One region of the Rhodococcus sp. P3_B8 genome, then DNA from elsewhere that is predicted to be linked to it. Evidence: riboswitches for the same ligand, from Rfam matches in the RefSeq annotation. Region 1 holds a riboswitch; the other holds the start of a gene.

The links. Region 1 has a riboswitch for glycine ahead of gcvP (aminomethyl-transferring glycine dehydrogenase). Riboswitches for the same ligand answer to the same signal wherever they lie in the genome.
Region 2: linked by a shared signal. The riboswitch ahead of gcvP (aminomethyl-transferring glycine dehydrogenase) and the one ahead of gcvP (aminomethyl-transferring glycine dehydrogenase) in region 1 are both predicted to bind glycine.

The regions. Positions count from the first base shown of each region.
Region 1 covers NZ_JBFUGT010000023.1:58,869-63,078, forward strand. Annotated here, with positions in the region: gene gcvP (aminomethyl-transferring glycine dehydrogenase) at 1-1,665, opposite strand, end outside; glycine riboswitch at 1,788-1,879, opposite strand; gene lipA (lipoyl synthase) at 2,164-3,153, shown strand; gene lpdA (dihydrolipoyl dehydrogenase) at 3,188-4,210, shown strand, end outside.
Region 2 covers NZ_JBFUGT010000018.1:10,917-15,126, reverse strand. Annotated here, with positions in the region: gene gcvP (aminomethyl-transferring glycine dehydrogenase) at 1-2,306, opposite strand, end outside; glycine riboswitch at 2,481-2,604, opposite strand; gene AC1D1G_RS09950 (MerR family transcriptional regulator) at 2,674-3,294, opposite strand; gene AC1D1G_RS09945 (bifunctional nuclease family protein) at 3,579-4,052, opposite strand; gene ftsR (transcriptional regulator FtsR) at 4,195-4,210, opposite strand, start outside.

The DNA.
Region 1 (4,210 bases):
GAGGTAGCCGGCCGTCTGCGCGACCGGGGCGTACGGGTGGATGGACGCGAACCCGGGCCAGCTGATGGGTTCCATCTCGACAGCGGAGTTGAGTTTCATCGTGCACGATCCGAGCGGGATCATGGTGCGGTCGAGCGCGAGGTCCTTGTCCGACAGTGTGCGCAGGAAGCGGAGCATCGCGGTTTCCGAGCGGTGATCGTGGAACACAGGGTGCTGCAGGTAGTTCGACGTCCTGGCGAGTGCCGAAGGCAGTTCGGCCGCCGCGACGGTCGTCGGCTGCGCACCGAACACGGCGACCACCCGCCGGACGATGTCGTCGGTGGTGCACTCGTCGCAGGCGATCGCAACGTGATCGGCGTCGACGAGGCGGAGGTTGATGCCGTCCCGATCGGCCGACTCCACGATCGCCCCGGCACCCGCCGGGACCCGCACGAGAACCGTGTCGAAGAAGCTGTCGTGGACGATTGTGTGACCGGCGGCGCGCAGGCTTCCGGCGATGGTCGTCGCGTGGTCGTGCACCCTATTTGCGATGGCGCGCAGCCCTTCCGGACCGTGGTAGGCGGCGTACATCGCGGCGACGTTCGCAAGCAGTGCCTGCGCCGTGCAGATGTTGCTGGTCGCCTTGTCACGCCGGATGTGCTGTTCGCGGGTCTGCAGTGCCAGCCGGTAGGCGGTCTTCCCGTCGACGTCGACGGACACTCCGACGAGACGGCCGGGCAGCATGCGCTCGAGCCCGCCGCGCACGGCCATGTAGCCGGCGTGCGGTCCGCCGAAGAACAGGGGCACACCGAAACGCTGCGCCGACCCGACGGCGATGTCGGCGCCCTGCTCGCCGGGCGGCGTCAGGATCGTCAGCGACAGCAGGTCCGCCGCGACCGTGGTCAGCGCGCCGCGCGCCTTCGCCGCGGCGATCATCGGAGCCAGGTCGCGCACCGCGCCGCTCGCACCGGGCGCCTGGAAGACCACCCCGAACATGTCACCGTCGGGCAGCTCCCCGGACAGTTCCGCGACCACCACCTCGATGCCCACCGCCTTCGCTCGTCCCCGGACGACGGCCAGCGTCTGCGGCAGGCAGTCTGCGTCGAGGACGACGCGGTTGGTGGCGGGCTTCGACTTGTTCGCGCGTCGCATCAGCAGCACCGCCTCCATCACGGCGGTCGCCTCGTCGAGCAGCGAGGCGCCGGCCAGGGGAAGGGCGGTGAGATCCTCGATGACGGTCTGGAACGTCAGCAGCGCCTCCAGCCGGCCCTGGGAGATCTCCGGCTGGTACGGGGTGTAGGCGGTGTACCAGGCGGGGGACTCGAGCATATTCCGCCGCAACACCGCAGGCGTGATGGTGTCGGAGTATCCGAGGCCGATCATCTGGACGCGGGTCTCGTTGCGCTCCGACAGTGTGCGCAGGTCGGCGAGAACCTGCTGCTCGGACCTCGCCGTCGGCAGATTCAAGGGCTGTGAACTGCGGATCTGCTCGGGCACCGCGCTGTCGATCAGGTTCGCGAGACTGTCGTAACCGAGGGCGTCGAGCATCCGCCGCGACGCGGAAGCGTCAGGACCGATGTGGCGGGACGGAAAGTCGCTGGTGAGGGGCACGCCGTGGGTGGCGGTGCGGGGTTCTGCTGGCACGAGGTGACTCCGGTTTCGTTGAGTCCGGACCGCACCGGACATCGACAAGGGGGCACCTCCCCGCTCTGTCCTGAAACCTGAGAGTTTGGGCGCACCGCAACTACGGCAAGCTCTTCACCTTCGGTAAGTTCCGGCCGTGCGGCCGATACTTTCTCCAGAGTTGCCTCTGCGCTGCGGTACTGGGGCCTGAGAGATTCCCGGGGAGGAAGTTGCTCCTACGGCGCCTCCGAAACGGAGGTTCTCCCGCTGCGCGTCAACGGCGTCTTCAGTTGTGATTGGCCAAACAGTACACAGACGCCGCGGGTTTGTCTCCTCGGACCGACGGTGTTGCCAAAAGTCCTCGTCGTTTGGCATCCTCGATGCATCTTCGCTCCGACGTGACCGCACACGCCGGACGATGAGAGCCCAGATGCCCGCAGCCGCAACGGTTGTCGAAGTGTGCTCGCGCTCCCTAATCGCCTGCCCCGGTTCCGCGCTGTCCACCGCGCGGGTCCGACGACGCATACCGACCGGTTTCGACCGGCCCTAGGAGTTCCCCCCATGACTGCACAGCCTGAGTCACCCCCCGTCGCTCCGCTCGCCCCTGAACGATTCCCCGTCGCTCCGCTCGCCCCTGACGGCCGCCGACTGCTCCGCCTCGAAGTCCGCAACGCTCAGACCCCGGTCGAACGCAAACCGTCGTGGATGAAGGTGCAGATGCGGACAGGCCCCGAATACCGGGACCTCGCCGCCCTCGTCGAACGCGAGAACCTGCACACCGTGTGCCAGGAAGCGGGATGTCCCAACATCTTCGAATGCTGGGAGGACCGAGAGGCGACCTTCCTCATCGGCGGAAGCCAGTGCACCCGGCGGTGCGACTTCTGCCAGATCGACACCGGCCGGCCCGCCGCACTCGACCGGGGCGAACCCAGGAGGGTCGCGGAGTCGGTGCAGACCATGGGCCTTCGGTACGCCACCGTCACCGGGGTCGCCCGCGACGATCTGTGGGACGGCGGCGCCTGGCTGTACGCGGAGACGGTCCGGCAGATTCACGAACTGTGCCCGGGCACTGGCGTCGAACTGCTGATCCCCGATTTCAACGCCGATGCCGCGCAACTACGCAAGGTGTTCGACACCCGCCCGGAAGTACTCGCGCACAATGTGGAGACTGTTCCCCGGATATTCCGTCGTATCCGCCCTGCCTTCACGTACGAGCGGTCCCTCGAGGTGATCACACGGGCTCGGGAGGACGGCCTGATCACCAAGTCGAACCTGATCCTCGGGATGGGGGAGACCACGGACGAGGTGATTCAGGCCCTCCGGGACCTGCACGCGGCCGGCTGCCAGTTGATCACGATCACGCAGTATCTGCGGCCGTCGGCCCGGCACCATCCGGTGGCACGGTGGGCGACGCCGGACGAGTTCGTCATGCTCGACGGGATCGCCCGCGAGATCGGCTTCCTCGGCGTCCTGTCCGGTCCGCTCGTGCGCTCCTCCTATCGGGCCGGCCGCCTCCACGCGGAGGCCGTCGCCGCAACCGCAGTTCACTGAACCCCACCCTCTTCCGTTCCAGCAAGGAGTTCCCATGTCCCACCGATCTGCAGATGTCGTCATCCTCGGCGGCGGTTCCGGCGGCTACGCGGCCGCCATCCGCTCGGCCGAACTGGGCCGTTCGGTCATCCTCGTCGAGGAGAACGAACTGGGCGGCACCTGCCTGCATCAGGGGTGCATTCCGACGAAGGCGCTGCTGCACTCCGCCGAGGTCGCGGACAGTGCCCGCACCGCCTCGCAGTTCGGTATCGACGTCACGTTCGACGGTGTCGACCTCGAGAAGGTCCTGAGCTACCAGAACACCATCGTCACCCGACTGCACAAGGGACTGCAGGGCCTCGTCGACTCGTACGGCATCACCGTCGTCAACGGCCGCGGCCGGTTGGTCGGACCCAACGGAGTGGAGGTCGACGACGAGCTGATCACGGGCGCCGCCGTCGTCCTGGCAACGGGGTCGTCGCCGAAGACGCTGCCCGGCATCAGCATCGGCGGCCGGGTCGTCACCAGCGACGAGGCTCTCGTGTTGCCGTCCGTCCCGAAGAAGGCGATCATCCTGGGCGGCGGCGTCATCGGCGTCGAATTCGCCAGTGTCTGGGCGTCGTTCGGTGCGTCGGTGACGATCGTCGAGGCGATGCCACGGCTGGTGCCGAACGAGGACGAGACGATCTCCAAGTACCTCGAGCGGGCATTCCGCCGCCGCAAGATCGCCGCGAAGACAGGTGTGCGGGTGACGGAGGTGACGCAGGACGAGGACGCGGTGTCCGTCACCCTCGACTCCGGCGACGTACTCGACGCCGACGTCCTGCTGGTCGCAGTGGGGCGCGGACCCAACACCGCGTCCATGGGGTACGAGGAGACCGGAGTGATGCTCGACAAGGGCTTCGTGGTGACCAGTGATCGACTGCGCACCACGGTCCCGAACGTCTTCGCGGTCGGCGACATCGTCCCCGGGCTCCAGCTGGCCCACCGCGGGTTCCAGCAGGGCATCTTCGTGGCGGAGGAAATCGCCGGGCTCCGTCCCGAGGTCATCGACGAGACCGGCATCCCGCGGGTCACC
Region 2 (4,210 bases), on a different contig from region 1:
CGCAGCCCGACGGCGCCCATCATCCGGATGTACGCCCACGTGATCGGGAGGATCGACGCACTGCCGTAGGGGGCCGCGGAGATCGGTCCGGCTGTGCCGAGTTCCGGTGCGAGCGGATGTCCGGGCAGGAACGGCGTGAGGTGGGACCGCACACCGATCGGACCGACGCCGGGGCCACCGCCACCGTGCGGGATGCAGAACGTCTTGTGCAGGTTGAGGTGGCTCACGTCGCCGCCGAACCGGCCGGGACGGGCCAGGCCGACCAGGGCGTTGAGGTTGGCGCCGTCGACGTACACCTGGCCGCCGGCGTCGTGGACGGCGGCGCAGATGTCGGCGATCTCGTGCTCGTACACACCGTGTGTGGACGGGTAGGTGATCATGATCGCCGCGAGGCGCTCGGCATGGTCGGCGATCTTCGCCCGCAGGTCGTCCAGATCCACGTCACCGTTCGGGCGGCAGGCGACGACCTCGACGCGCATCCCGGCCATGACCGCGGATGCGGCGTTGGTGCCGTGGGCGCTCGACGGGATGAGGCAGGTGTCGCGGTGGTCGTCTCCGCGGCTGAGGTGGTAGTTACGGATCGCGAGCAGCCCCGCGTACTCGCCCTGGCTACCGGCATTCGGCTGCAGGCTGACCGCGTCGTAGCCGGTGACGGCCACGAGCCAGTTCTCGAGGTCCTTGATGATGCGGAGGATTCCCGGTGTGTCCCCGGTCGGCGCGAACGGGTGCAGTCCGGCGAACGCGGGCCAGGTGATCGCTTCCATCTCGGCGGTGGCATTGAGCTTCATCGTGCACGAACCGAGGGGGATCATGCTGCGGTCGAGTGCGATGTCCTTGTCGGACAACGCCCGCAGGTAGCGCAGCATCGCCGTCTCGGTGCGATACCGGGTGAAGGCCTCGTGCTGCAAGTAGTCGGATCCGCGGAGCTGCGCGTCGGGGACGGACGTGCCCGCTTCCTCGGTCACGGCGCCTTCGCCGCCGAACGCCGCCAGCACCTGGGCGACGTCGTCGGCAGTGGTGGCCTCGTCACACGCGATGGCGACGTGATCGGCGTCGACGAACCGCAGGTTGATGCCGGCGTCCTTCGCCTTCGCCACCACGTCCGCGGCTCTGCCGGCGACTCGAACGAGGATCGTGTCGAAGAAGTGCTCGTGTACGACGACGGCCCCGGTCCTGCGGAGCGCGGCGGCCAGGGAGTGCGCCGTGTTCGCCACGCGCAGGGCGATCGCCTTCAGTCCCTCGGCGCCGTGGTAGCTGGCGTACATGGCCGCCAGAATCGCCAGCAGCACCTGAGCGGTGCAGATATTCGACGTCGCCTTCTCGCGGCGAATGTGCTGCTCGCGGGTCTGCAGCGCCAGCCGGTACGCCTTGTCACCGTCGGCATCGACGGAGACGCCCACCAGACGGCCGGGGAGCTGACGTGCATGCTTGGTGTGCACGGCGAGGTAACCGGCGTGCGGGCCACCGAAGCCCATGGGGACACCGAACCGCTGGGTGGTGCCGAAGCAGGCGTCGGCCCCGATCTCGCCGGGCGGGGTGAGGAGTGTGAGTGCCAGCAGATCCGCCCCGACCGCGACCAGTGCGCCGCGCTCGTGGGCGGCGGCGATCACGTCGGTGTAGTCGACGATGCGGCCGGACCCGCCAGGCATCTGCGCGAGGACGCCGAAGAAGTCACCGTCCGGAAGGCCGGCGGACAGGTCGGCCACCACGATCTCGATGCCGAGCGGCTCGGCCCGGGTTTCGACGACGGCCAGCGTCTGCGGGAACAGGTCGGCGTCGACGACGAACCGCGGGGACTTGCTCTTGCTCGCCCGGCGCAGCAGCGTCATCGCCTCGGCGGCGGCGGTGGCTTCGTCGAGCATCGACGAGTTGGCGACCTCCATGCCGGTCAGGTCGGCGACCATCGTCTGGAAGTTGAGGAGCGCTTCGAGGCGGCCCTGGCTGATCTCGGGCTGGTACGGCGTGTAGGCCGTGTACCAGGCCGGGTTCTCGATGATGTTCCGGATCAGCACCGGCGGGGTGAGGGTGTCGTAGTAGCCGAGACCGATCATGGACGTCGCCACGGTGTTCTGCGCGGCGAGTGCGGACAGTTCGGCGAGCGCTTCGTGCTCGGACACCGGTGCAGGCAGCGCGTCGAGGCCGTCGGCGATGCCGCCCGTCACCCCGTCCAGGATGACGGCGGGGACGGCCTTCGACGCGAGGTCGTCGAGCGAATCGGCTCCGACCAGTTCGAGAATGTGCGCGAGTTCCGCAGCGTTCGGGCCGACATGACGATCGGCGAATGTACGGCTTCCAGCGTCGATCACGACAACTCCCAAGCAGTTCGGAGGATCAGGACACGCCCCGCGTAGCGGAACGTCCCTCCCCCTCTGTCGCCTGCTCGAATCGAGCGCCTGAGAGATTCGGTACCGTCATTCGGGTGTGAAGACGGCCCTTTCCCCGTGGGCGGGTGGGTGCTCCCACCGCTTTCCAGAGACGTCGGAGCCCGCACGGTCCTGTCTGCCTGAGAGATTGACGGGGAGGTGTTGCTCCTTCGGCGCCCGAACTCCCGCACACACGATGTTTCTGTGCTTGCGGTGCCCGGAACTCTCCCGCACGGCGTCGACGCACCGCCAGTCTATGTCACGGCTGCAGATGGCGGCGCAGGCAGCGCCGCGCTCCGATGGATGCGGGCTAGCCCGTCTTGCGGCTCGCGCGGTTCTTGCGTCGCGACGCCAGTTCGTCCTCGGGGCTCTGTTCGCTCTCGCCGCCATCGGCGCGCTCGGCCGGGAAATCGGCGATGGTGCCGGTCAGTTCGCGCATCGCACCGCTCACCGCGATACCGAAGACACCCTGCCCGCCCTGGAGCAGATCGACGACCTCTTCGGGGGACGTGCACTCGTAGACCGTGGTCCCGTCCGAGAAAAGTGTGATCTTGGCCAAGTCCCGCACTCCGCGCTTACGGAGGTGGTCGACGGCCACTCGGATGTTCTGCAAGGATATTCCGGTGTCGAGCAGACGCTTGACGATCTTGAGGACGAGGATGTCTTTGAACGAGTACAGCCGTTGGCTGCCCGAACCTGCTGCGCCACGAATGGACGGCACGACGAGCGACGTGCGAGCCCAGTAATCGAGCTGGCGGTAGGTGATTCCCGCGATCTGGCAGGCGATGGGGACGCGGTATCCGACGAGGTCGTCGGGCACGGAATCGTCCGGGAAGAGGCCCGGTTGGATCTCCTCGGAGCTGAATTCGGACTCGGCAACGTTGTCGCCGGGCGCAAGATTCAGCGCATTCTCCTGCGGCCGATCTCCCACTGACTACTCCCTCTCGCATGTTGCACTGAACCCGACGATCAGTGCGCCTGTGACGCGCGTCGCCAGTGCCCGCGGCACAGCCACAGCACATCGAGCGGCGCAAGCGCCACCAGTGACATCGAGCAAGTCCGTACCCTGAACCTACTCAGCGTACGCCCGATACAATCTGCAGGGCAGAAAATCACTGCACTGAACGCTATGACTCCGAAGAGACGGGGTCAACGCAACGCGCCGGAGGAACCTCAACCGTTACTCCGCGCCCGAGGCTTTTCCGACGGCGCAAACTAGCCGTCGGTTGCCTTGAAATCGTCCGGCGACACGGACTCGAGGAATTCCTTGAACTTCTCGACCTCGTCCTCGCGCTCGTCGGGCATAACCAGACCGGCCTCCGTGAGTACCGCTTCCTCGGCGAAGATCGGCACCCCGATTCGCAGTGCGATGGCGATGGAGTCGGACGGGCGGGCCGAGACGCGGGTGTTCTGGTCGAACACGAGGTCGGCATAGAACGTGCCCTCGCGCAGGTCCACGATGCGAACTTCCTTCAGGGTGCGACCGAAGGCTTCGATCAGGTTCTTGATGAGATCGTGGGTCAGCGGACGCGCAGGCTCGACGCCCTGCTGTTCGAGTGCGATCGCGGTGGCCTCGGTCTGGCCGATCCAGATGGGCAGGTACCGCTCGCCGTCGGTTTCACGCAACAGCAGAACAGGTTGACTTTGGGGTTGCTCGACACGAACTCCGATCACGTGCATTTCGCTCATCGCGTCTGCCTCCACCCTGCAATGGTCCGTCCGCGGCACACAATGCCGTACCAGGATTCTATTCGATTCGTGTCTGCTCTTCGACCGTACAGCCGTTCGAGCGCAGCGTCGTTGGGAAGTGGGGACGGTCGGCGGGTTCACCTCACCGATCGAGCGCA